3 regions of the Curtobacterium sp. BH-2-1-1 genome follow, and region 3 is predicted to be linked to each of the others. Evidence: predicted binding sites of a transcription regulator. Region 3 holds the regulator's gene; each other region holds the start of a gene.

Region 1 (7,743 bases), 1.3 Mb from region 3:
CACCTGGTCGGGCACGTCGGCGCCGACGTCCTCCGGTCGGACGGGTCCGAGATCGACCTGCCGACGGTGGCGCTCCTGGTGTCCGGCGGGCACACGTCGCTGCTGCTCGTGGAGGACCTCGTCGGCGACGTGAAACTGCTCGGCGAGACGATCGACGACGCCGCGGGCGAGGCGTTCGACAAGGTCGCGCGGCTCCTGGGGCTGCCGTACCCCGGCGGCCCGCAGATCGACAAGGCCGCGGCGGACGGCGACCCCACCGCGATCCGTTTCCCCCGCGGCTTGACGCTGCCGAAGGACATGGCCGCGCACCGCTACGACTTCTCCTTCTCCGGACTGAAGACCGCCGTCGCCCGGTGGGTCGAGCGCTGCCGTGACGAGGGGCGCGAGGTCCCCGTGGCCGACGTCGCCGCCAGCTTCCGCGAGGCCGTGGTCGACGTGCTCCTGACGAAGGCGCTGCGTGCGTGCGAGGACACCGGCGTGCACCGGCTCCTGCTCGGAGGCGGCGTCGTGGCGAACGCCCGGCTGCGGGCCGTCGCCGAGGAGCGCTGTGCTGCGGCCGGTGTCGAGCTCCGCATCCCGCCGTTCGACCTCTGCACGGACAACGGGGCGATGATCGCGGCGATCGGCGCCCGGCTCGTCGCCGAGGGGCACGCGCCGAGCGACCTCGGGATCGCGGCGGACTCGACGCTGCCGGTGACGACCGTCCAGGTCTGACGCTCGCGGGCCGACGCCGTTCCGCGTCCGGTCTGCGCCGTGCTCGCGTCCGGCCCGCAGGGGAGTGTCTGTGGGAGGATTCACATGAGGCGCCGACGACCGTGGCGCCGAGAGGGGTGGACGGTGTCCGATCAGAACCAGTGGCCGAAGCCGGGCGAGACGCCGGACAGCAACGCATCGTCGGTGCCGTCGAGTGCGGCCCAGCCCGAGTCCGGGCAGCCGCAGCAGTACGGCGCGTCCGCTCCCGAGGCACCGTCGGCAGCGCCGAACGACCCGTGGGGGCAGTCCGGACAGCAGGCGCACCCGGGCTACGGCGCCCCGCAGGGTTCGAACCCCTACGCCGCACCGCAGAACCCGTACGCGGCGCCGCAGCAGCCGCAGAACCCGTACGCCGCGCAGCAGCCGCAGAACCCCTACGGCGCTCCGCAGCAGCAGAACCCGTACGCCGCGCCGCAGAACCCGTACGCGGCCCCCGGCCAGCAGCACCCGTACGCCGCCCCGGGCCAGCAGAACCCCTACGCGGCCGCGGGCTACCAGCCCTACGCGCAGCGTCCGAAGACCAACACGCTGGCGATCCTGTCCATCGTGTTCGGCCTCGGGGCCATCCCGCTGTTCTTCATGGCGATCCTGCTGGGTCCCGCCGGCGCGATCCTCGGCCACCTCGCCCTCGGCCGCATCAAGCAGACCGGTGAGAGCGGGCGCGCTCTGGCGCTCACCGGTGTCATCGCCGGCTGGGTGATGACCGGTGTGTGGATCCTCTGGATCATCGGGCTGTTCGCGTTCGCCTCGATGGGGAGCTCGTACTCGAACTACGACGACTACGGGTCCGGCGCCTTCATCGGCTGACCAGGACCCCGGCGACCCGCTCGCACAACGAGGGTCACCCCGAACCACGGATCGCCGCGGTTCGGGGTGACTTTCGTTGTGCAGAGCGCGAGCGCGCCCGCGCGCCCGCGCCGCCGCCCCGCGGCCTAGCCGGCCACGTCCCCCAGCCGCTCGCACAGGATCGCGGTGTGCCGTCCCTCCAGGCGGGTGAGCACGAGCGTGACGCGCCCCCGTCCGCGCAACCGCAACCGCTTCCGGAACTGCGCCGGGTCCACGTCGACGCCGCGCTTCTTGATCTCGACGGTCCCGATGTCCTCCGCCGCGAGCCGCGCGGCGAGCTGCTTCACGTCGAGCGGCATCGTGTCGAGCACCCGGAAGCCCTGCGCGAACGGTGTCGTGACGGCCCGGTCCGAGGTGACGTACGCGATGCCGTCGGAGAGCATCCGGCCGTCGAGCGACCGGGCGAGGTCGCCGATGAGCCGCGCACGGATGACCGCCCCGTCCGGCTCGTACAGGTACGCGCCGAGCGCGCCGACCTCGACGTCCGCGGCGTCGGCGTCGCCCGTGAGCTCAGCGATCCCGTGCGCCCCGATGACGGTCGCGGCACGGCGGACACCGGGGCGGGCGAGGGGGCCGAACCAGAGGGCGAGCTCGACGACCTCGCGGTCCACGGAGGTCCACTGCGCCTCGGCCGTGTCCGGGATGAGGTCGCGGTCGACGCCCGGCCCGAGCTTCACGCCCGTCGGGGTGGTCGTGGCGGCAGCGAACACGGTGTCGAGCGAGGGGGACCAGTCGTCCGGGTCGGCGAGGCGCTTCGTGTTCGCGTGGCCGGAGGTCCGGCGCGCCGGGTCCATCCAGACCCCGTCGACGCGGGACAGGTCGAACGAAGCGGCGTCGCCGAGCTCCACCCGGGCGGAGTCCCAGAGCGAGAGGTTGTGCGTCGCGACGGCCGCGGTGACCTCGTCACGGTCGACCGCGGTGACCTCGAGGTCGAGCGCCGCCATCGCCATCGCATCCCCGCCGATGCCGCACCCGAGGTCGGCGACCCGGGTGAGCCCCGCGGCGGCGAAGCGTCCGGCGTGCTGGGCGGCGACCTGCAGCCGGGTCGCCTGCTCGAGGCCGGCCTCGGTGAAGAGCATGCGGGAGGCGAAGTCCCCGAACTTCCCACGGGCCTTCTGCCGGAGCTTCGCCTGCGTCAGGACCGCCGCGACGAGGCCCGGATCGTGTCCTTCGGAGCGCAGTCGTGAGACGACCCGGACGATCTCACCACCGTCGGACACGGCCGGGGTACGGTCGAGCAGGGCCATCCCCTCGGGGGTCAGCAACTGGGCGAGATCGGCGGCTTCCACCCGACGATCCTCCCAGGTCGCCGAGAGCCCGGTCGGACGTTGGCACTCGGATTGACCGAGTGCCAACGACGCCCTAGAGTTGGGGCGGTTGGCACTCTCCTGTGCGTAGTGCCAACACGGTTTTCATCTGTACCGAGTCAGTACCGAGAAAGAAGAGGTCACCGTGGCCGTCAGCATCAAGCCGCTCGAGGATCGCATCGTCATCCGCCAGGTCGAGGCGGAGCAGACCACCGCTTCCGGTCTGGTCATCCCGGACACCGCGAAGGAGAAGCCCCAGGAGGGCGAGGTCGTCGCCGTGGGCCCGGGTCGTATCGACGACAACGGCAACCGCGTCCCGCTGGACGTCGCCGTGGGTGACAAGGTCATCTACTCGAAGTACGGCGGCACCGAGGTCAAGTACTCGGGCGAGGACCTCCTCGTCCTCTCGGCGCGCGATGTCCTCGCGGTCATCGTGCACTGAGTCCAGTACACATCGCGAACGCCCCGTTCGGCTCCGGCCGGGCGGGGCGTTCTCGCGTTCCGCGCCGGGTCGGCGGGTCCAGGAGGCGCGGCTCGGCCCCGCGCCGTCGGTGCCCGTTCCTAGGATGGTTCCGTGAGTGAACCGTCCCCGGCGCGCCCGGCCCGCAGCGAGGCATCCGTCGGCGTCGTGCAGGCGATCATCGCGTACGGGCTGTGGGGACTCATGCCGCTGCTCTTCGCGGCGATGGCCCCCGCCGGCGCGTTCGAGATCGTCGCCTGGCGGATCGTCTTCGGGCTGGTGTTCTGCGCGATCGCGATCGCCGTCACCCGCTCCTGGCTCCGGACCCGCACCCTGATGGCCCAGCGTCGGGTGATGCTCGTGATGGGCCTCGCGGCCGTGCTCATCCTGGTGAACTGGACCGTGTACGTCGCGGCGACGACCACGGGCCACACGGTCGAGGCGGCGCTCGGGTACTTCATCAACCCGCTCGTGACGATCGCGCTCGGTGTCGTGGTGCTCCGCGAACGCCTGCGTCCGCTGCAGTGGACCGCCGTCGGCATCAGCATCGTGGCCGTCGTCGTGATCGCGGTGGGCTACGGACAGATGCCGTGGATCTCCCTCGTGCTGGCGTTCTCGTTCGGCCTGTACGGGCTCGTGAAGAAGCGGGTCGGTGGAACGGTGGACGCCCTGAGCGGCCTGACGATCGAGACCGTGTGGCTGCTGCCGATCGCCGTGGTCGCCCTCGTGGTGCTCGGCGCGACCGGCCTCGGCGGCGGGGTGACGTTCACGAGCGAGGGCTGGGTGCACGTCCTCGTGACAGTGCTGACCGGGCCCGCGACGGCCGTGCCGCTGCTGCTGTTCGCGTCGTCCGCCCGTCGGGTGAGCCTGTCCACGCTCGGGCTGACGCAGTACCTCGCGCCGGTGATGCAGCTGCTCGTCGGGGTGGTCGTGCAGCACGAGCCCATGTCGGGTGCCCGGTGGTTCGGCTTCGGGATCGTCTGGCTCGCCCTGGTCATCCTGACGGCCGACTCGTTCCTGGCCGCTCGGGCATCGCGGCGCCGGGCGGTAGCGCCCACCGCGGCCGAGCCGGTCTGACGGGGCCGAGCCGCGCCTCCAGGGCCCGTGTCCTGTCCGCCTGCCTGTCCGCCCGTCAGGCCCCGAGTCTCGGCCCGGCGGACAGTTTCGCGCCGTGTCCGCCACGGAACTGTCCGCGCAGCCGAGTCTCGGCCCGCCGCCGCCGGCCCGCCGCCGCCGGCCCGCCGCCGCCGCCGCACGCGACAGCGCCCCGCGGCCGGGCCGCGAGGCGCTGTCGATCTGGTGCTGCCGACTACTTCTTGACCGAGCCCTGGATCGCGCTCTGGTAGACGGGCTTGTTGTCGCCGTCGAACTTGTAGATGCCGATGTAGGCGCTCGACGGGTCGTTGTTGTCGTCGAACGGACCGATGCCCGACGGACCCGTGTAGTGGATGTCCTCACCCTTGTCGAGCAGGGCGACGCAGTTCTTGAACGTCGAGCACTCCGTGCCGCCGTCGGCACCGGACACCGCGGCCATGTTGGCCTGGATGGTGCCGGAGTCCGTGCCCTTGCCCTTCACCGCGGCCAGGGCGGCGAGGACGGTGGCGTCGTACGACTCGGCCGCGTACGAGTAGTCGGCGAGGTCCTTGCCCGACGACTTCTTGTAGTAGGCGGAGAGCTGGGCCTTGAACTCGTCCTTCGGTGAGGCACCGGGGATGGTGCCCTGCGCGCCGGTGAGCGTGCCCTTGTCGAAGTCCTTCGAGTAGTCGGCGGTGTTGCCGTCGGACATGTAGATCTTCGACATGTCGGCGTCCTGCGACTTCAGCTCCGGGATGATCGACTTCGTCTCGTCGAAGGCCAGGACGACGATGGCGTCCGGCTTCGTGGCGAGCGCCGCGGTCACCTCGGAGGAGAAGGTCGTCTGGCCGGGCGGGAACTCCTGGCCCTTGCCCTTGCCGCCGTAGACGACGGATCCGCCCGAGTCCTCGATCGCCTTCTGCACGGTGTTGCGGAGGCCGGTGCCGTAGGTGTCGTTGAAGACGAGGAACGCGACCTTGGCGTTGCCGTCACCCGTGACGAGCTGGCCGAGCGCCGAACCCTGCACCGAGTCCGGCGGAGCGGTCCGGTAGTAGTACGACGAGTAGCCGGACAGGTCCGACGCGGTGTTCGCGGGGAGATCTCCACGATGCAGTTGCTCGTGAGCTGGTCGATGACGTTGAGCGTGACGCTGGAGGACTCGGCGCCGATCGCGACCGGGACCTTCGCGTTCACGAGCTTCGTCGCCGCGGAGCTCGACACCGTCATGTCGTTGCTGTCACCGGAGTCGGTGGCGGGGTCGATGGTGACGTCCTTGTCGAGCACACCGCCGGCCGCGTTGATGTCCTGCACCGCGAGTCCCACACCGGACTCCGCGGGCGGGTTCAGGTAGGCGAGCGAACCGGTGAGCGGGAGGATCGTGCCGATCTTCAGCGCGTCGGTGCCCGGGGTGTCGGGGGCCTTGCAGCTCGCGGCGGGGTCCTTCTTCGCGCCTCCCGACGCGGAGGAGGACGGTGAGGTGCCGCCGCTGGTGGTGGAACAGGCGGCGAGGAGGAGCGCCGCCGCTCCTGCCACTGCCAGTGCCGTGGTGGCACGGGTGGTTCTGATCATCCGTGGAGCCCTTTCTCTGCGCGGAACCTCAGGTCCCGCTGGGGATGTGAGAGAACGTAGGGTCACGGTGTTTCAGCCGCGTGACGGGGCGGTACGCAAAGTGTTTCGTTACCCAGCCGTGACGCGAGGTCTGCGGAAACCCGCGGGTCTCGAGCCCATGGCCCGGGCGCGGTCGACCGGACCCGCGCAGTCCGGACAGGGACGCCGGCCGCCCGGGTGGGGGCTGGCCGGAGTCAGGCGTCGAGCTCGGCCTGGGACCGGAGGACGCAGAACTCGTTCCCCTCGGGATCGGCGAACACCACCCAGCCGCCGCTCGCCGTGCGTCGGTCGGCCAGTTCGAGCGCACCGATGCCCCGCAGCCGCACGACCTCTTCGTCGCGGGTCCGGTCGGTCGGCCGCAGGTCGAAGTGGATGCGGTTCTTCACGGCCTTCGCTTCCGGCACCTCGATGAAGAGCACGTGGTGCGACCCGTCGGGAGCGACGATCATGCACTCCTCGTGCCCGGGCGCGTTCGGGTCGTCGGCGACGTCGACGTAGCCGAGGACCTGCTTCCACCACTCGGAGAGCGTGTAGGCATCACGGCAGTCGATCGAGGTGTGGGACACGGCGCTGACCATGCCGCGACCCTACTGCCGACCGACGACGAACGCCCCCGCTCCGTCCGGGAGCAGGGGCGTTCGAGGGTGCTGGTCGGGTCAGCGGCTGTAGTTCGGCGCCTCGACGACCATCTGCACGTCGTGCGGGTGCGACTCCTTGAGCCCGGCCGGGGTGATCCGGACGAACTTGCCGCGGGCCTTGAGCTCCGGGACGGTCCGGCCGCCGACGTAGAACATCGACTGCCGCAGGCCGCCGACGAGCTGGTAGACGACGTTCGCCACCGAGCCGCGGTACGGGACCTGGCCCTCGATGCCCTCCGGCACGAGCTTGTCGTCCGAGGGGACGTCGGCCTGGAAGTAGCGGTCCTTCGAGTACGAGGTCTTCTTGCCGCGGGTCTGCAGGGCGCCGAGGGAGCCCATCCCGCGGTAGGCCTTGAACTGCTTGCCGTTGACGAACACCAGGTCACCGGGCGACTCGTCGGTGCCGGCGAGGAGCGAGCCGAGCATCACGGTGTCGGCGCCGGCCACGAGGGCCTTCGCGATGTCGCCCGAGTACTGCAGCCCGCCGTCGGCGATGACCGGCACGCCGGCCTCACGCGCGGCGAGGGAGGCCTCGTACACGGCGGTGACCTGCGGGACGCCGACACCCGCGACGACGCGCGTCGTGCAGATCGATCCCGGGCCGACGCCGACCTTCACGGCGTCGACACCCGCGTCGATGAGCGCCTGGGCGCCCTCGCGCGTGGCTGCCTGCCCGCCGATGACGTCCACCGCGGCGAACGCCGGGTCGGCCTTGAGGCGACGGACCATGTCGAGCACGCCGGCGCTGTGGCCGTTGGCGGTGTCGACGACGAGGACGTCCACGCCGGCCTCGCGCAGCGCGGTCGCGCGCTCCCAGGCGTCGCCGAAGAAGCCGATCGCGGCGCCGACGCGCAGGCGCCCGGCGTCGTCCTTCGTGGCGTCCGGGTACTTCTCGCTCTTGTCGAAGTCCTTGACGGTGATGAGACCGCGGAGCTTGCCGTCCTCGTCGACGAGGGGGAGCTTCTCGATCTTGTGCTCGGCGAAGATCGCGACGGCGTCGTCCGGGTCGATGCCGACCGGGGCAGTGATGAGCGGGGCCTTCGTCATGACGTCGCGC
Region 2 (7,743 bases), 1.7 Mb from region 3:
CAACTTACCGCTGGAAGGTTTTTTCCGGGAGGCGCGGCTCGGCGCCGCTACGGACCGCCCGGTTCAGGAGTCGTACGGCTCCGCGTCGCCGTCCGGGTCGACCGTGTACTCGTCGACGGGAGCGGGCGCGCCACCGACGAGGGCCTCGGTGATCTGGACGAGGCAGCGTGCGAGGACGTCGTTCTCCTCAGAAGACAGGTGGTCCATCACCTCGACCACGGCTTCGTGGAAGCGCGCGTAGGACGCGTCGATCTTCTTCGCCGCCTGCACCGTGGGCTCGAGCACCTGTGCCCGACGGTCGGTGGGGTGCGGCGCGCGGACGAGGTCGCCCTTCTCGACGAGCCCGTCGACGATCTTCGTCACCGACGCGTTCGACACGTTGAGCATGACGGCGAGGTCCTTCGGACCCATGGCCCGGCCGTCCCGGTGCGCCTGGAGCATGTACCGGACGGCGAGGAACTCGTTCTTGGTGAGACCGCTCTCCGACCGGGCCTGTTCGAGCTGCTGTTCCTCGGCGTGCTGCAGGCGGAGGAGCGCGTCCACGGCGCCCTTCGCGGCACGCGACCGGGGTTCCCGGGCGTAGAGGTGCATGTGCTCACGGCGGACGACGGTCAACGGCATCTGGTCGGGTGTGCTCTCTGCCTGGTGCGGATCGGGGGTGCTGGGCCTAGGCCGCCGGGACCGAGAAGAAGTCGGCGTAGGACGGTTCGGAGCGACCGGACAGGAGCGACGGGTCCTGGATGCGGCGCTCGACGTAGGCGTCGATGATCGCGGGGTCGGTCAGACCGACGCGCGTGTGGGTGCCGCCGAGCCGTGCCTGTCGCGGCATCCCGGTGTACGTGCTGTGCATTGCGATACCGCCCCTCGTCGTCGTTGCTGTCCCCATCGGACGCCCGAAGTCTTTCACAACGTGAACGATCAGCAAAACGAACAATTCGTGTTCTGTACGGTTCACGCACTGAACAGTCAGCCCAGCCGAACTACATCGCTGTCATTCGCGACGCACGGAGGGCATGAAAAAACCCGGCCCCAGAGGGGCCGGGTGGTATGGGATGACACTACCAGGACTCGGGCCGTCGGATGTGGGCGACCTGTTCCGGTAGCTGCGCTCCACGCACGTCAGTGTCGGTCAACTGGTACCACCAGTGTCCGCCGACCCCGTCATCTCGGTCGCCGGCGAGCTTGCCGGCTCGGTACCCCGGCGTCGGGTTCACCAGTCCGAGCGGCACGAGGGTCCGCACGTGCCGGACGGGGAACTCGAGATCGCTGTCGTTGCTGATGACGATCGCGGCGTCGACACGCTTCGTCAACACGTCGATGAGCAGGTGCGCCGCGACGTTGACGTCGGAGCCCTTCTCCTCACGACGGGCGACCGATGCCATGAAGGTCGCGCCGGGGACGTCGGCGCCGTGCGGGTCACGGACCTGGAGCGGCCAGTCGGCGCGCGTCAGCTGCGGGCGTCCCCGCCGATCGGGCGTCGCCAGCGGTGCGGTCGCGACCCGGGTGACGTAGTTGCCCATGGCGAACTCGTCGACCGCGCCGTGCCGTCGAAGCGCTCGGAGGTAGGTGTCCTGGTCGTGTTGCCCCTGCGGGTTCTCCGCACCACTCACCCGGGCGGTGCAGTAGACGACGCGCTCGATGGTGGCCGACCCCCACTGCGCACCCGGTCCGCGCAGCAGGTTCTCGGACAGCGCGCGGAGATCCAGCCACCGCCAGCCCGGAGTGGAACGACCGCAGATGCTCCTCGCGCCGTAGTAGAGGTTGAACCCATCGACGTACACCCCGACTCGCATGGGCAAACGGTACGGGTCCCGCGCCGACGCCCGTGACTCCTGTGTATTTCGCCGGGGATCCCACGCTCCGAGCGGATTCAGAGCGTTCTTTTGGCACTCGCCAGGCTTGAGTGCTAAAACATGTCGCAGTTGAGTCGAGGGGACTCAACACCAGACACGAAGGAGTTGACACCGATGACGATGAACTTCGATCCGTTCCGCGAGCTGGACCGTCTCGCCGGCTCCCTCCTCGGCACCGCGGGCCCCCGCTCGATGCCGATGGACCTCTACCGCACTGGTGACCACTACGTCCTCGACGTCGACCTGCCCGGCATCGACCCGGGTTCCGTCGACATCGACGTGGACGGCTCGGTCCTGACCATCCGCGCCGAGCGCACCCTCGGCGCTCCCGAGGGCTCGCAGTGGCTCACCCGAGAGCGCCAGCCGGGTACTTACGTCCGTCAGCTGACGCTCGGCGACGGCCTCGACGCCGAGCGCATCACGGCCGGCTACGACAACGGCGTCCTGAGCGTCACGATCCCCGTGAAGGAGTCGGCGAAGCCCCGCAAGATCGCCGTCACCACGGGCAGTGGCCGCGAGCAGCTCGCCGTCGGCAGCGGGGAGTAGGAGCGGCAGCCGTGTTCGACCTCGTCAACGCCCTGGCCGCGATCGCCGCCGTGACGGTCGCGCTCGCGCTGTCCAGTCTCGACCGACGGACCGCGGTCCTGCTCGGGGCGACGGGCGGCCTCGCGGGGAACTTCCTGACGTGGCTGGCCGTCCCGTCGCTCTGGGACCGGTGGGCCGTGGTGCCGTGGGTCGCCGCCGTCGCCGGCACCGTCCTGCTCATCGCGGGGTGGAGCGCCGTCCGGGCGTACTCGGGCCTGTTCGAGCCGCCGCGTACGGACGAGACCGACACCGGTGCGCTCCTGACGGTCGGCGGGAGCGGCCGCAGCAGCTGATCGAACCGACGACGCCTCGGGCTCGGTGCACGACGTGTGCCGAGCCCGAGGCGTTCCGGCGTAGCGTGACGGCGTGGACCTCGAACTGCAGAACCGTGTCGCGCTCGTCGTCGGAGGGAAGGGGTACATCGGCGCCGCCGTCGCCGATCGACTCCGGGCCGAGGGGGCGACCGTCGTCGTGGCCTCCCGCAGCGCCGGCGACTCCCCCGACAGCGTCGCGATCGACACCGCCGACCAGGCCTCCGTCGACGCCGGAGTCGCACGGGTGCTCGAGCAGCACGGCCGCATCGACGCGCTCGTCGTCACCGCGGCCCCGAGTGCCGGCACCCTCGACCCGGCGAAGAAGTCCGACCCCGAGCAGGTCGTCACCGCGATCGACGGCAAGGCACTCGGGTTCCTCCGCATCGCCAACGCGGTGCTGCCCGCCCAGCGCGAGGCCGGGTTCGGACGCGTCGTCGTGATCAGCGGACAGAACGCCTACCTGTCGGGCAACATCACCGCATCGCTCCGCAACGCCGCGGTGAGCGTCATCGCGAAGAACCTCGCCGACGAGGCCGCCGGCTCCGGTGTCACGGTGAACGTCGTCAACCCGGGGCTGGTGACGGACACCCCCAGCACCGAGGTCCGCCCCGGTGGCCCCGGCGACTCCAGCCCGCAGCAGATCGCCGACCTCGTCGCGTTCCTCGCGTCGCCACTGTCGGTGATGTCCGGTGAGTCGATCTCGATCGCCCACCGCGTGCTCGGCCAGATCACCATCTGACCGACGGGCGGGTCCGGCAGATCCGTGCGATTCGCGGGCCGGGAGGCGCGGTGCGGGCCCGACCCGCGCCTCCTGGCCGCCACCCGGTCGCGTCGCGACGGACCAGACGCCTTCATCCGTGCGGATGAACGCGTTCACCCGTGCGCCCGATGCCCGGCGTGCCCCACTCGGCGAGGCTCGGAGCATGGAGTCCTCGACGAAGCACACGATCGCCACCCTGCTGGTCTGCGCCGCGATCGTCACGGTCACGGCCACCGCCCTCATCGCGATGTCGCCGGTCCCGTGACCGGCGGACGACGCCCCCGTGCGATGATCGTGCCGTGACGGAACGGCGCACGTTCATCCGGCCGCTCGCCACCCGCTCGATCATCATCGACGTGGCCTGGGCGGTCTTCGCGGCGTTCGTCTTCCTGCTCCCGATCGACCTCGAGCTCGAGCACGCGAGCTTCTTCGCGGTCCTCGCCGCGGCCGGGGCGATCGCGCTCCGACGGGTCTCACCGTCCGCGGCGATGCTCATGGTCGTCGTCCTCGGCATCGTCCAGGTCGGCGGCGGTGAACGGCCGTCGCTCGTCGACATCGCCATCTTCGTGGTCATCGGCACGGCGGCGGTCGTCGGCACGCGCGGTGAGGTCATCGTGTCCGGCCTGCTGGCGTTCGTTGCCGGCATCAGCGCGACGCTCTACCTCGCACTCACCGGCTTCCGGTTCCTCGTCCTCATCAACGGCCCGCGCGACCAGGCGTTCCTGGCGATGGCCGCGCCGGTGACAGCGCTCCTCGGGGTCTGGGCGGGCGGGGTCGCCGTCCGGGCCTTCCGTTCGCGGGACCGCGAGTCCGAACGCCGGGCGGACGCCGAGGCCGCGGCGTCCCGAGCCGAGGCCGTCGCCACCGAGGCCGAGGCCACCGCCACCCGGGCCATCGACGTCGCCGAGTCCGAGCGGATCCGTGCGGACATCGCCCGCGACGTGCACGACGTGGTCGGCCACTCCCTCGCCGTGATCATCGCGCAGGCCGACTCGGTGCCGTTCCTCGCCGACGAGGCCCGCATTCGCGAGGTGAGCGCCACGATCGCCAGCACCGCCCGGAGCTCCCTCGTCGAGGTCCGGCAGGTGCTCGGGCACATCGACGGCTCCGGCGCCTCGACCGACCCGGGGTCGCTCGAGGAGATCGTGCAGGGCATCCGCGAGGCCGGGGTCGACGTCGACCAGGCCGTCCGCGGGGTCCCGGTGGTGCTCGGACCGGAGAGCGGGACCGCCGCCCGCCGGGTGCTGCAGGAGATGCTCACGAACGCGCTCCGACACGGCGCCCCCGGGATGCCGGTGACGGTGCGGGAGACGTGGCGGTCGGCCGACCTGGTGCTCGAGGTCGAGAACCTCGTCCCGACCGCCGGGATGGCCACCCCCGGCGCCGGCACGGTCGGGACCGGCCCGGTCGCCGTCCCGCCGGTGAGCACCCGCGGGTCCGGCCGTGGCCTCGCCGGCATGCAGTCCCGGCTCACCGCACTCGGCGGGTCCTTCGACGCCGCCGTCCTCGACGACGTGTTCGCCGCACGTGCCCGCATCCCGTTCGACGTCCTTGGGGGGACCAACCGATGACCGATCCGATCCGGATCCTGCTGACCGACGACCAGGCACTGTTCCGAGCCGGCCTCCGCGTCGTGCTCGACGCCCAGGACGACATGGTCGTCGTCGGCGAGGCGTCCGACGGTGCCGAGGCCCTGGCGCGCATCCCCGAGCTGCGACCGGACGTGATGCTCCTCGACATGCGGATGTCGGGCATGGACGGGGTCGAGACCGTCCGGCAGCTGTTCTCCGGCGCGGTCGAGGGGCCGCTCCCCCGCGTGGTCGTGCTGACGACGTTCGGCCTCGACCCCGCTGCCGCCACCGCGATCCGCCTCGGCGCGAGCGGCTTCCTGCTGAAGGACACCACGCCGCCGTTCCTGTTCGCGGCCGTCCGGGCGGTGCACGAGGGGAGCTCGGTGATCGCGCCGAACGACCTCTCCCAGCTGTTCGGCGCCGACGTCGAGCGCGCGCCGGCGCCGCAGCCCGAGGCGTTCCAGTCGCTCACGGACCGGGAGCGCATCGTGTTCGGCTGGGCCTCGCGCGGGTTGTCGAACGCGGAGATCGCGGCGAAGGAGTTCGTCACGGAGTCCACGGTGAAGACGCAGATCTCGAGCATCCTCGGGAAGCTCGCGCTGCGGGACCGGGTGCAGCTCGTGGTCTACGCGCACGACCACGGGCTGGCGGGCGCTCGCGACGCCTGACGCGCCGGCGTCGACCTAGCGCTGGCCGGCCACCCGGTCGAGCCACTCGGCGAGCACTGCGCGCTCGGCGACCGACAGCACGTCGAGGTCCGACGCGACCGCCCGCAGCGTGATCGCGGCAGTCGTCACGGCGTCCGCAGTCGGCGAACCCGACGGCTCCGGCGGGCCCGCCACGAGGATCCTCCCCGACACCGCCGCGAACGCCTCGTCCGCCAGGCTCGGATCGCGTTCGTCCGCCGGTGTCGACAGGATCGCCAGCACCGCCCCCGTCCCGGCCGCGTGCACGAGGTCCACCGCCAGGCGTTCCGGGACGGCGAGCCGTCCGGCTTCGGCGACGCGCCGGATGCGCTCGGCGAGCAGTGCGGTCCCGGCGCGTGCCGCCGCCGAGCGACGTCCTCGCTCGGGGTCGCTGAGCAGCACGAAGAGGTCGGGGTTCGCGAGACCGAAGCCGATCGTCATCGACCACCCGTGCCGGAGGTCATCGACGGGATCGGTGCGCTCGTCCCGTGCAGCCCGGACCGCCTCGGCCTTGACCGCGGCGAAGGTGGACATCGCTTGTTCCGCGACAGCCTCGAGCAGGCCGTCCTTGTCGCCGAACAGTCGGTAGATCGTCGGTGCCTGCACCCCGGCACCCTCGGCGACGGCGCGCGTGGTCACCGCCGCGGCCCCCCGCTCACGGAGCATCGCACCGGCGACCTCGACGATCCGTGCCCGGGTCTCGTCTCGTTGCGTTGCCTGCTCGATCACGTATCAACGATAACAAAGCAGCGATAGCAGTGTGTTACCTTCGATCACACCAATCGGTTACCAACGGTACGGAGCAACCATGATCGTCATCACCGGCGCCACCGGCGCACTCAACGGCGCCACCGCGGACCACCTCCTCGAGCACCTCGACCCGTCGGGGCTCGCCGTCGTGACCCGCGACCCGAGCCGGGCGCAGCGCTTCACCGATCGCGGGGTCGAGGTCCGCCGGGGCGACTACGCCGAGCCCGACTCGCTCCCCGCGGCCTTCTCGGGTGCGGACCGGCTGCTGCTCGTCTCCTCGAACGACCCAGGCGCCGACGCCGTCGCGCTGCACCGCGCGGCCATCGACGCCGCCGTGCACGCCGGGGTGGGACGGATCCTGTACACGAGCCACCAGGGCGCAGCCCACGGCTCGCCGTTCGCACCGGCCGACGGCCACGCCGCGACCGAGGACCTGCTCCGCGCCTCCGGGTTGCCGTGGACGAGCCTGCGCAACGGCTTCTACGCGCACAGCACGGCCTGGTTGATGGGACCGTGGCAGTCGACGGGCGCGGTCTCGGTCCCCGTCGACGGTCCGGTGTCGTGGACCGCTCGCCAGGACGCCGCCGAAGCAGCCGCCCGCATCCTGCTCGCCGACGAGCCGTACGACGGCCCCGTCACGCTCACCGCGCCGACGGCACCGACGTTCGGCGAGCTCGCGGAGTTCGCGTCCGAGCGCTCCGGCCGCACGATCGGGTTCGAGGTGCTGGGCGAGGACGAGTGGCTGGCCCGGTCGACCGCCGCCGGCCAGGACCCGCACATGGCCGGCTTCCTGCTCGGCATGTACCGGGCAGCGGGACAGGGCCGCTTCGCCGGGACCGACCCGCTGCTCGGCCAGCTGCTCGGGCGTGCACCGCGACCCGTCCAGGACCAGATCAGCTGACGTCGAGCGCCGCCACCTCGTCGAGGATCGTGGCGATCGCCGCCGGGTCGTGCGCGAACCGCCCCAGGAACAGACCGCCGATCCGCCCCTGCCCGCGGGTGAGCAGCCCCGGCCCGGCACTGCCGCCGTAGATCACGACCGACCCGGCGAGTTCCGGCCGCGTGGCCAGGTGCTCCTCGATCCCCGCGAGCACTCCCACGACGTGCTCGTCTGGCGCCGGCGCCGGGGCGCCGATGGCCCACACCGGCTCGTACGCCACGACGAGCGGCCCCGCCAGTCCGTCCGCGACCGCGGTCGAGACGGCCCGGTCGAGCTGCGCGGTC
Region 3 (7,743 bases):
CGGTCTGACCGGCGGCTTCGCCGGTGTTGAAGACGAGTCGGTACTGGCCGCCGGCGCGCTCGTCGGCGATGCGCTGCGCGGTGGCGACCAGGTGGGCGAGGAGGTCCGGGTCACCGGCTGCGAGCTCGGTGACGTTCCGGTACTGCTCGGTCTTGGGGATGACGAGCACGTGGACGGGTGCCTTCGGCGCGATGTCCTCGATGGCGATCACGCGGTCGTCCTCGGCGACGACGGTCGCCGGGATCTCGCGCGCGATGATCCGGGAGAAGATGCTGGGCGTGCTGGTGCTCATGGCTCCATCGTAGAACGCGGTACCGACGCCACGCCTTCCCGATCCGGGCGCTACCAGCGACCGAGCAGCGTCTGGAGAACCGCGAGCGCGGCCGGGCCGGCGGTGGACGTCCGGAGCACCGTGTCGCCGAGGCGGACCCGGACGGCCCCGGCGGCCACCAGCCGGTCGAACTCGGAACCGTCGATGCCGCCCTCGGGTCCGACGACGAGCACGATCTCGGCGACGTCGCTCGGCGGTTCCCACTCGGAGAGCCGGACGTCGCCGACCGGGTCCAGCACGAGGACGGCGCGAGCACTCTCGGCCGCACCGGGAGCCGGAGCCGCGAGCTGCCCGGTCGTCACCGGCGCGTCGACGACGGGCACCCGGGAACGGATCGCCTGCTTCGACGCCTCGTGCGCGATCGCCGTCCAACGGGCGCGGCCCTTCTCGACCTTCGCGCCGTCCCAGCGGGAGACGCTGCGGGCCGCCGACCACGGCACGATCCGGTCGACACCGATCTCGGTCGCCGCCTGCACCGCCATCTCGTCGCGGCCGCCCTTCGCGAGCGCCTGCACGAGCGTGAGCGTCGGTGTGGGTGCGTCGTCGACGGCGACCGTGGACACCGCCAACGAGAGCGTGTCCCGCCCGAGCGCGGTCACAGCCCCGGTCACGACGGTGCCACGACCGTCGGACAGGCGCAGCGTCTCCCCCACCCGGACCCGGGCGACCGTGACGGCGTGGCGTCCCTCCGCCCCGTCGAGCGGGACGGTGTCGCCGACCGTGACGCCGTCGAGCGACCCGACGAGGTAGAGCGACGCCATCAGAAGTTGAAGAACCGGTCGCGGAGCTTGCCGAACATGCCCTGCTGGAAGCGGGCGAGCTGCGGCTTCGCGGCCTTGTGCGACTTCGCGAGCTGCTCGACGAGCTGCCGTTCCTTGTGCGAGAGCTTCGTCGGCGTCACGACCTGCACACCGACACGGAGGTCGCCGCGACCGTTGCCCCGGAGCTTCGTGATGCCGCGGTCCTTGATCACGAGGACGTCGGCGCTCTGCACACCCGGCCGGACCTCGAGCTCGACCGGGCCGTCGAGCCCGTCGATCGTCGCGGTCGTCCCGAGCACGGCGTCGGTCATCGCGACCTCGAGCGTGGCGAGCAGGTCGTCCCCGTCGCGGCTGAACACGTCGTGGTGGCGCACCCGGATCTCGAGGTAGAGGTCACCGGAGGGGCCGCCGGCCGGACCGACCTCGCCCTGGCCGGGCATCTGCAGGCGGAGCCCGGAGTCGACCCCGGCGGGGACGTCGACCGGCACCGTGCGGCGGGCGCGGACGCGTCCCTGGCCCTGGCACGTCGGGCACGGGTTCGGGATGACGGTGCCGTACCCGCGGCAGGTGCCGCAGGGCGCGCTCGTCACGACGTTGCCGAGGAGCGAGCGGACCTGGCGCTGGATGTGGCCGGTGCCGCCGCAGATGTCGCACGTCTGCGCGCTCGTGCCCGGCGCGCAGCAGGAACCGCCGCACGTCTCGCACAGCACCGCGGTGTCGACCTCGACGTCCTTGTGGGTACCGAAGACGACCTCGTCGAGGTCGACGTCGATGCGGAGCAGGGCGTCCTGTCCGCGCTCGGCACGGCTGCGCGGGCCGTTGCCACGACCGCCGGCGCCACCGCCACCGAAGAACGCGTCGAAGATGTCGCTGAACCCGCCGGCTCCGCCACCGAAGGGGCTGTCGGCCTGGGGCCCGGCGTCGTACCGGCGGCGCTGCTCGGGATCGCTCAGCACGTCGTACGCGTGCGTCACGTCCTTGAAGCGCTCGGCCGCGTCGGGGCTCGGGTTCACGTCCGGGTGCAGTTCGCGCGCCAGACGGCGGTACGCCTTCTTGATGTCGGCATCGGAGGCGTCCTTCTGGACGCCGAGGACGTCGTAGTGGTCTGCCACGTATCCCTCAGTCGGTTCGGTTCGGTCGGTCGGGTGCGGCGGTCGCCGCGGTTCTGGTGGTCGTCGGTGGGCCTGGAGGCGCGGGTCGCCCCGTCGGGACCGGCTCGCTCAGGCGCGTGGGCACCTGGTCAATGTTCACCCAGGAGTTTGGACAGGTACCGTGCGACGGCGCGCACGGCGGCCATGTTCGTGCCGTAGTCCATCCGGGTCGGCCCGAGCACGCCGAGCCGGGCGAGTTCGCCGCCGGCCAGGTACCCGCCGGCGACGATGCTCGTCGCGTCGAGCCCGTACTCGGCGTTCTCCACGCCGATGCGCGCCGCGACGCCGTCGTCGATCTGCATCTCACCGAACAGGCGGAGCAGGGTCACCTGTTCCTCGATCGCCTCGAGCACCGGGAAGAGCCCGCCCGAGAAGTCCTGCTCGCTCTTGGCGAGGTTCGCCGCACCGGCCATCACCAGGCGGTCCTGCCGGTTGGCGGCGACCTGCTCGATGAGGGTCGCGACGACGACCCCGGCGAGCGGTTGGGCGTCGGGGCGGATCTGCTGCGGCACCGCGCGGAGCGCCGTCGAGACGTCCTGCAGCAGCAGCCCGACGCCGGCGCCGTTCACCACCGTGCGGAGTTCGGTGAGCGAGCCCTCGTCGAGCGCCACGTCGGTCTCGACGACGCGCTGCTCGACCCGGGCGGTGTCGGTGATGAGCACGACCATCAGGCGGTTGTCGCCGAGGCGGACGAGCTCGATGTGCTGGACACGCGCGCGCACCATCGAGGGGTACTGCACGAGGGCGACCTGGTTCGTGAGCTGGCTGAGCAGCCGGACCGTGCGGCCGAGGACCTCGTCGAGGTCGTTCGGCGCCCCGAGGAACGTCTCGATCGCGTGCCGCTGGGCGCTGGACAGCGGCCGCGCGCCGGCGAGGTGGTCGACGAAGACGCGGTACCCCTTGTCGGTGGGGACGCGACCGGACGAGGTGTGCGGTGCCGCGATGAGCTGCTCGTCCTCGAGCTGGGCCATGTCGTTCCGGATCGTGGCGGCGCTGACCCCGAAGGCGTGTCGCTCGACGATCGTCTTCGAACCGACCGGCTCGCGTGACGCGACGTAGTCCCGCACGATGGCCTTGAGGACCTCGAGGCTGCGTTCGCTGACCACCCGGACCCCTTCCACTCGATCTGGCACTCGGACGTGTCGACTGCTGATCCTACGCCCGACCACCGACGGACCGGGACTTCTCCACACGCCTGCCAGTACGCTTCCGCCATGACCTACGGACAGCAGCCCGGTGGCCCCCAGTTCCCGGGCGGGTACCAGCCGCCCCAGCCCATGTCGCCCGAGGACCAGCGCCTCTGGGCCACGCTCACGCACATCGGCGGGATCTTCTTCAACTTCGTCGCGCCGCTCGTGGCCTACCTCGTCCTGCGCGATCGCGGCGGCTTCATCCGCGAGCACACGCGCGTGGCACTGAACTTCCACATCACGATGGCGATCGCCTACGTCGCCGCGGGCCTCTTGACCATCGTGCTGATCGGCGCGGTGCTCCTGCCGGTGATCGGGATCCTGACGATCATCTTCGGGATCATGGCCGCCGTCGCCGCCAACCGCGGGCAGTTCTACCGCTACCCGCTCTCGATCGAGTTCATCAAGCAGTAGCTCAGTCGAGCAGCTCGCGGACCACCGCGTCCGCGAGCAGGCGACCCCGCAGGGTCAACTCGATCCGTCCCCGCACCGCGGCCGACCCGTCCACGAGACCACGTGCGATGAGGCCGGCGACCCGGCCCCGTGCCTCCTGGCCCAGCTCGCTCGTCGCCAGCTCACCGCGGACCCGCGCGGCGAGCAGCACGCGCTCGACGTACCGGGTCTCGTCGTCGAGGGTCTCGCGGCCGGCCGCGGGCGACTCGCCCTGGAGCACCCGGTTCGCGTACGCGGCCGGGTGCTTCACGTTCCACCAGCGGGTGCCGGCGACCGCGGAGTGCGCGCCCGGGCCGACGCCCCACCAGTCGTGGCCCTTCCAGTAGGACAGGTTGTGCCGGCTCGCGTGGTGGTCGCCGCGGGACCAGTTCGAGACCTCGTACCAGGAGTACCCGGCGTCGCCGAGGACCTGGTCGGCCAGCTCGTACATGTCCGCCGCGAGGTCGTCGTCCGGCGCCGGCAGCTCGCCGCGTGCGACCATCCGGCCCATCGCGGTGCCGTCCTCGACGATGAGCGAGTACGCCGAGACGTGGTCGGGCGCACACGCCAGGGCCGCGTCGAGCGAGGTGCGCCAGTCGTCGAGGGACTCGCCCGGCGTCGAGTAGATGAGGTCGAGCGAGACGTCGAGCCCCTGCTGCTTCGCGGCGTCCACGACGAGCGGCACGCGCTCGGGGTCGTGCGTCCGGTCGAGCGTCGCGAGCACGTGCGGCACCGCGGACTGCATGCCGTAGCTCACGCGGGTGAACCCACCGGCGCGCAGCGTCGCCAGGGACGACTCGTCGACGGAGTCCGGGTTCGCCTCGGTCGTGACCTCGGCCCCGGGCAGGATGCCCCAGGTGTCGTCGATCGCCCGCAGGATCATCACGAGGTCGGACGCCGGCAGCATCGTCGGCGTCCCTCCGCCGAAGAACACCGTCGACACCGGGCGCCGCGGGACGCCGGAGCGGGCGAGGACGTCCGCCGCGAAGCGGATCTCCTGCACGGCGTGCCCGGCGTAGTCGTCCCGCCGGACCCCGCGGAGCTCGGACGCCGTGTAGGTGTTGAAGTCGCAGTAGCCGCACCGCACGCGGCAGAACGGCACGTGCACGTACACGCCGAACGGGACGTCACCCGCGGACGCCGCGGGCGAGAGCAGCCCGTCCGCTGGTGCGGGATCGGCGATCGGGAGAGCACTCGGCATGGACTCCATTGTCCGTCATGATGGAGACATGGAGCACCACCCCGTCCCCACCACGGTGCTGTGGGACATCGACGGCACCCTCGTGATGAACGCCTCCTCGCCGGGCAACCTCTACCACCTCGCGCTCGAGCGGGCGGTGGGTCGCGACCTCGTCCTCCGCGTCGGACACCAGCACGGCCGCACCGACGCCGGGCTCATCGCCGAGCACGTCCGGGCCCACGACCTGGACGACTCGCTCATCCCCACCGTGAGCCGCCACCTGCACGACCTGACCGAGGAACGGCACGTGTCCGGCGACCACCGGAGCCCGGCTCCGGGTGCGATCGCCCTCGTCCGACGGTTCGCCGAGCTCGGCTGGCGCAACGGACTGCTGACCGGCAACTCCCCCTACCGTGCCCGCGTGAAGCTGCAGGGCGCCGGGTTCGACGTCGACGCGTTCGACTGGGAGCACTCGTACTTCGGGGACGCCGAGGTCGAGCGCAGCGGAGTGACCGCGCGTGCTGCCGAGGCCCTCGCGGGCACCCGGGCCGTCATCGTCGGGGACACCCCGCGGGACGGCGAGGCGGCCGAGGCCGTCGGGATCCCGTTCCTGGCGGTGGCGACCGGTGTGTTCGACGTCGACGCGCTCCGCGCCACGGGAGCTGTGACGATCGCCCGGAACTGCGTCGACGACGCGTCGCTCATCGAGGACGCCATCGTGGCGCTGCCGCCGCTCCGCCCGGTCGGCGAGGGCTCCTAGCCGAGCAGACCTAGTCGCCGCGGAGCGCTTCGAGGTACTTCTGCGCCATCACGCGCTGCTGCCGACGGAGCAACGGGGCCACGAACTGCCACTTCCGGCTCGACGGCTGCGAGAACTGCCGGATCTGCAACCACACCGAGCCGTCCGGGGTCCGCTCGACGACGAAGGACTCCTCGCCCGAGAGCGGGTGCCCCTCGAGCGTGCCGTACGCGAAGCCCTTGCGGTCGGTCTCGTCGATGATCGAGACGACCCGGACCGGCGCCTGCACCGTCTGGCCGAACGCGTGCATCGTCAGCGTCGCGCTCGTCCCCGCCGTCACGAGCGGCGTGCCGTCCGGGGCGAACTTCTCCACCCGGGGCGTCCCGATCGAGGCCGGGGCGATCGGCACGCCGTCCTCGTCGAAGGTCACCGGGTTGTAGCGGACCTCGTCGTCGTCGGGCTGCTCCTCGACGTGCACGCGGATCCCGCTGCGCTCCTGGATCTGCCAGGTCAGGGCCTGGGTCACCGCGGTCTCGAAGCGCTGGTCGCCGTGGCCGATCCGGGAGCGCGACTCGGACGGGGCGAACCCCTCCGGCGGGTACGTCATGAGGTCCGGCGCCTGGGTCGCACCCACGGCTCCGTACGTCAGGGCGGTCCGGTAGCTCCCGCGGGTACTCATGCGGCCACTGTACTGGGGACTCGTCCCCCGGATCGAACCGAGTCGTCCTCGGGTGCGCAACCGGCGGTCCGCTTTCCGCGCGCCCCGAACTGGAGGCCCGACACCCGTCCGACACGCCCCTATCGTGGGTGCGTGCCCCGCTCCCCCCTCGCTCGCTCGCGGTCCGTCGACCGCACGACGGCCGCGTTCGCCGTCCTGACGCTCGCGGCGTTCGGGCTCGCGGCGACGGCACGGGCCGCGGTCGAGTGGGCGACGGCCGGCCTCGGCGCTCCCTCCCGGTACGTCACGACGCCGCCGGGGGACGTCGACGTGTTCGACACCGCGAACGCCATCGCGGCGTTCGGGGCGTGCAGCGCCGGAGCGGGTGTGCTCCTGTTCGGGGTGACGCTCGTGCTCGCGGTGCGCCGACACTCGGCACGCCGGCTGCCCTACGTGCTCGGGTTCTGCACGCTGGCGATGGTGGTCGGGTCGGTGGTGGCCGGGTTCGCCGCGGCGGCGCAGGCCGACTACGACACGGCTGCCGGACTCGTCATCCTGCGGACCGCACTCGCGGGACTGGCCGCGGCGAGCCTCCCGGCACTGGGCCTGGCAGCGTTGCGGGCTCGCGCCCGCCGCGTCTGACGCGCTCCGCTACTTCTTCTTCTCTTCGACGTCGCCGGAGAGCGCCGCGATGAAGGCTTCCTGCGGGACCTCGACACGACCCACCATCTTCATGCGCTTCTTGCCCTCCTTCTGCTTCTCGAGGAGCTTGCGCTTGCGGGTGATGTCACCGCCGTAGCACTTCGCGAGGACGTCCTTGCGCATCGCCCGGATGCTCTCGCGGGCGATGATCCGGGCGCCGATGGCGGCCTGGATCGGGACCTCGAACTGCTGGCGCGGGATGAGCTTGCGCAGGCGCTCGGTCATCAGCGTGCCGTAGGCGTACGCCTTGTCGCGGTGCACGATCGCGCTGAACGCGTCGACCTGCTCGCCCTGGAGCAGGATGTCGACCTTCACGAGGTCGGCCGCCTGGTCCCCCGTGGGCTCGTAGTCGAGCGACGCGTAGCCCTGGGTCTTGCTCTTCAGCTGGTCGAAGAAGTCGAAGACGATCTCGCCGAGGGGCATCTCGTACCGGATCTCGACGCGGTCCTCGCCGAGGTACTCCATGCCGAGCAGCGATCCGCGGCGCGACTGGCACAGCTCCATGATCGCGCCCACGTAGTCCTTCGGCGCGAGGATGGCCGCACGGACCATCGGCTCGCGGACCTCGACGATGCGGCCGCCGGGGAACTCGGACGGGT

Evidence for each region. The regulator HrcA, encoded in region 3, represses chaperone genes, less so after heat shock. The targets are predictions, from matches to a motif close to TTNGCACTCGNNNNNNNCGAGTGCNAA.
Region 1: a site for HrcA is predicted at 2,928-2,954, ahead of groES (co-chaperone GroES). Genes of this name have one in related genera too.
Region 2: a site for HrcA is predicted at 1,884-1,910, ahead of BJK06_RS07720 (Hsp20/alpha crystallin family protein). Genes of this name have one in related genera too.

What each region holds. Positions count from the first base shown of each region.
Region 1 covers NZ_CP017580.1:2,023,000-2,030,742, forward strand. The annotation lists gene tsaD (tRNA (adenosine(37)-N6)-threonylcarbamoyltransferase complex transferase subunit TsaD) at 1-714, shown strand, start outside; gene BJK06_RS09645 (DUF4190 domain-containing protein) at 838-1,560, shown strand; gene BJK06_RS09650 (SAM-dependent methyltransferase) at 1,686-2,888, opposite strand; gene groES (co-chaperone GroES) at 3,052-3,348, shown strand; gene rarD (EamA family transporter RarD) at 3,481-4,443, shown strand; gene BJK06_RS19120 (ABC transporter substrate-binding protein) at 4,676-5,467, opposite strand; partial or broken gene BJK06_RS19125 (ABC transporter substrate-binding protein) at 5,596-6,009, opposite strand; gene BJK06_RS09670 (VOC family protein) at 6,243-6,626, opposite strand; gene guaB (IMP dehydrogenase) at 6,705-7,743, opposite strand, start outside.
Region 2 covers NZ_CP017580.1:1,632,171-1,639,913, forward strand. The annotation lists gene BJK06_RS07705 (MarR family winged helix-turn-helix transcriptional regulator) at 64-621, opposite strand; gene BJK06_RS07710 (hypothetical protein) at 668-850, opposite strand; gene BJK06_RS07715 (NYN domain-containing protein) at 1,059-1,793, opposite strand; gene BJK06_RS07720 (Hsp20/alpha crystallin family protein) at 1,968-2,399, shown strand; gene BJK06_RS07725 (hypothetical protein) at 2,411-2,731, shown strand; gene BJK06_RS07730 (SDR family NAD(P)-dependent oxidoreductase) at 2,805-3,491, shown strand; gene BJK06_RS07735 (sensor histidine kinase) at 3,812-5,083, shown strand; gene BJK06_RS07740 (response regulator transcription factor) at 5,080-5,751, shown strand; gene BJK06_RS07745 (TetR/AcrR family transcriptional regulator) at 5,767-6,498, opposite strand; gene BJK06_RS07750 (NAD(P)H-binding protein) at 6,578-7,420, shown strand; gene BJK06_RS07755 (triose-phosphate isomerase family protein) at 7,413-7,743, opposite strand, start outside.
Region 3 covers NZ_CP017580.1:3,334,338-3,342,080, reverse strand. The annotation lists gene BJK06_RS15830 (histidine triad nucleotide-binding protein) at 1-292, opposite strand, end outside; gene BJK06_RS15825 (16S rRNA (uracil(1498)-N(3))-methyltransferase) at 343-1,092, opposite strand; gene dnaJ (molecular chaperone DnaJ) at 1,092-2,204, opposite strand; gene hrcA (heat-inducible transcriptional repressor HrcA) at 2,333-3,349, opposite strand; gene BJK06_RS15810 (DUF4870 domain-containing protein) at 3,458-3,847, shown strand; gene hemW (radical SAM family heme chaperone HemW) at 3,849-5,066, opposite strand; gene BJK06_RS15800 (HAD family hydrolase) at 5,095-5,805, shown strand; gene BJK06_RS15795 (DUF1990 family protein) at 5,816-6,463, opposite strand; gene BJK06_RS15790 (hypothetical protein) at 6,596-7,084, shown strand; gene lepA (translation elongation factor 4) at 7,094-7,743, opposite strand, start outside.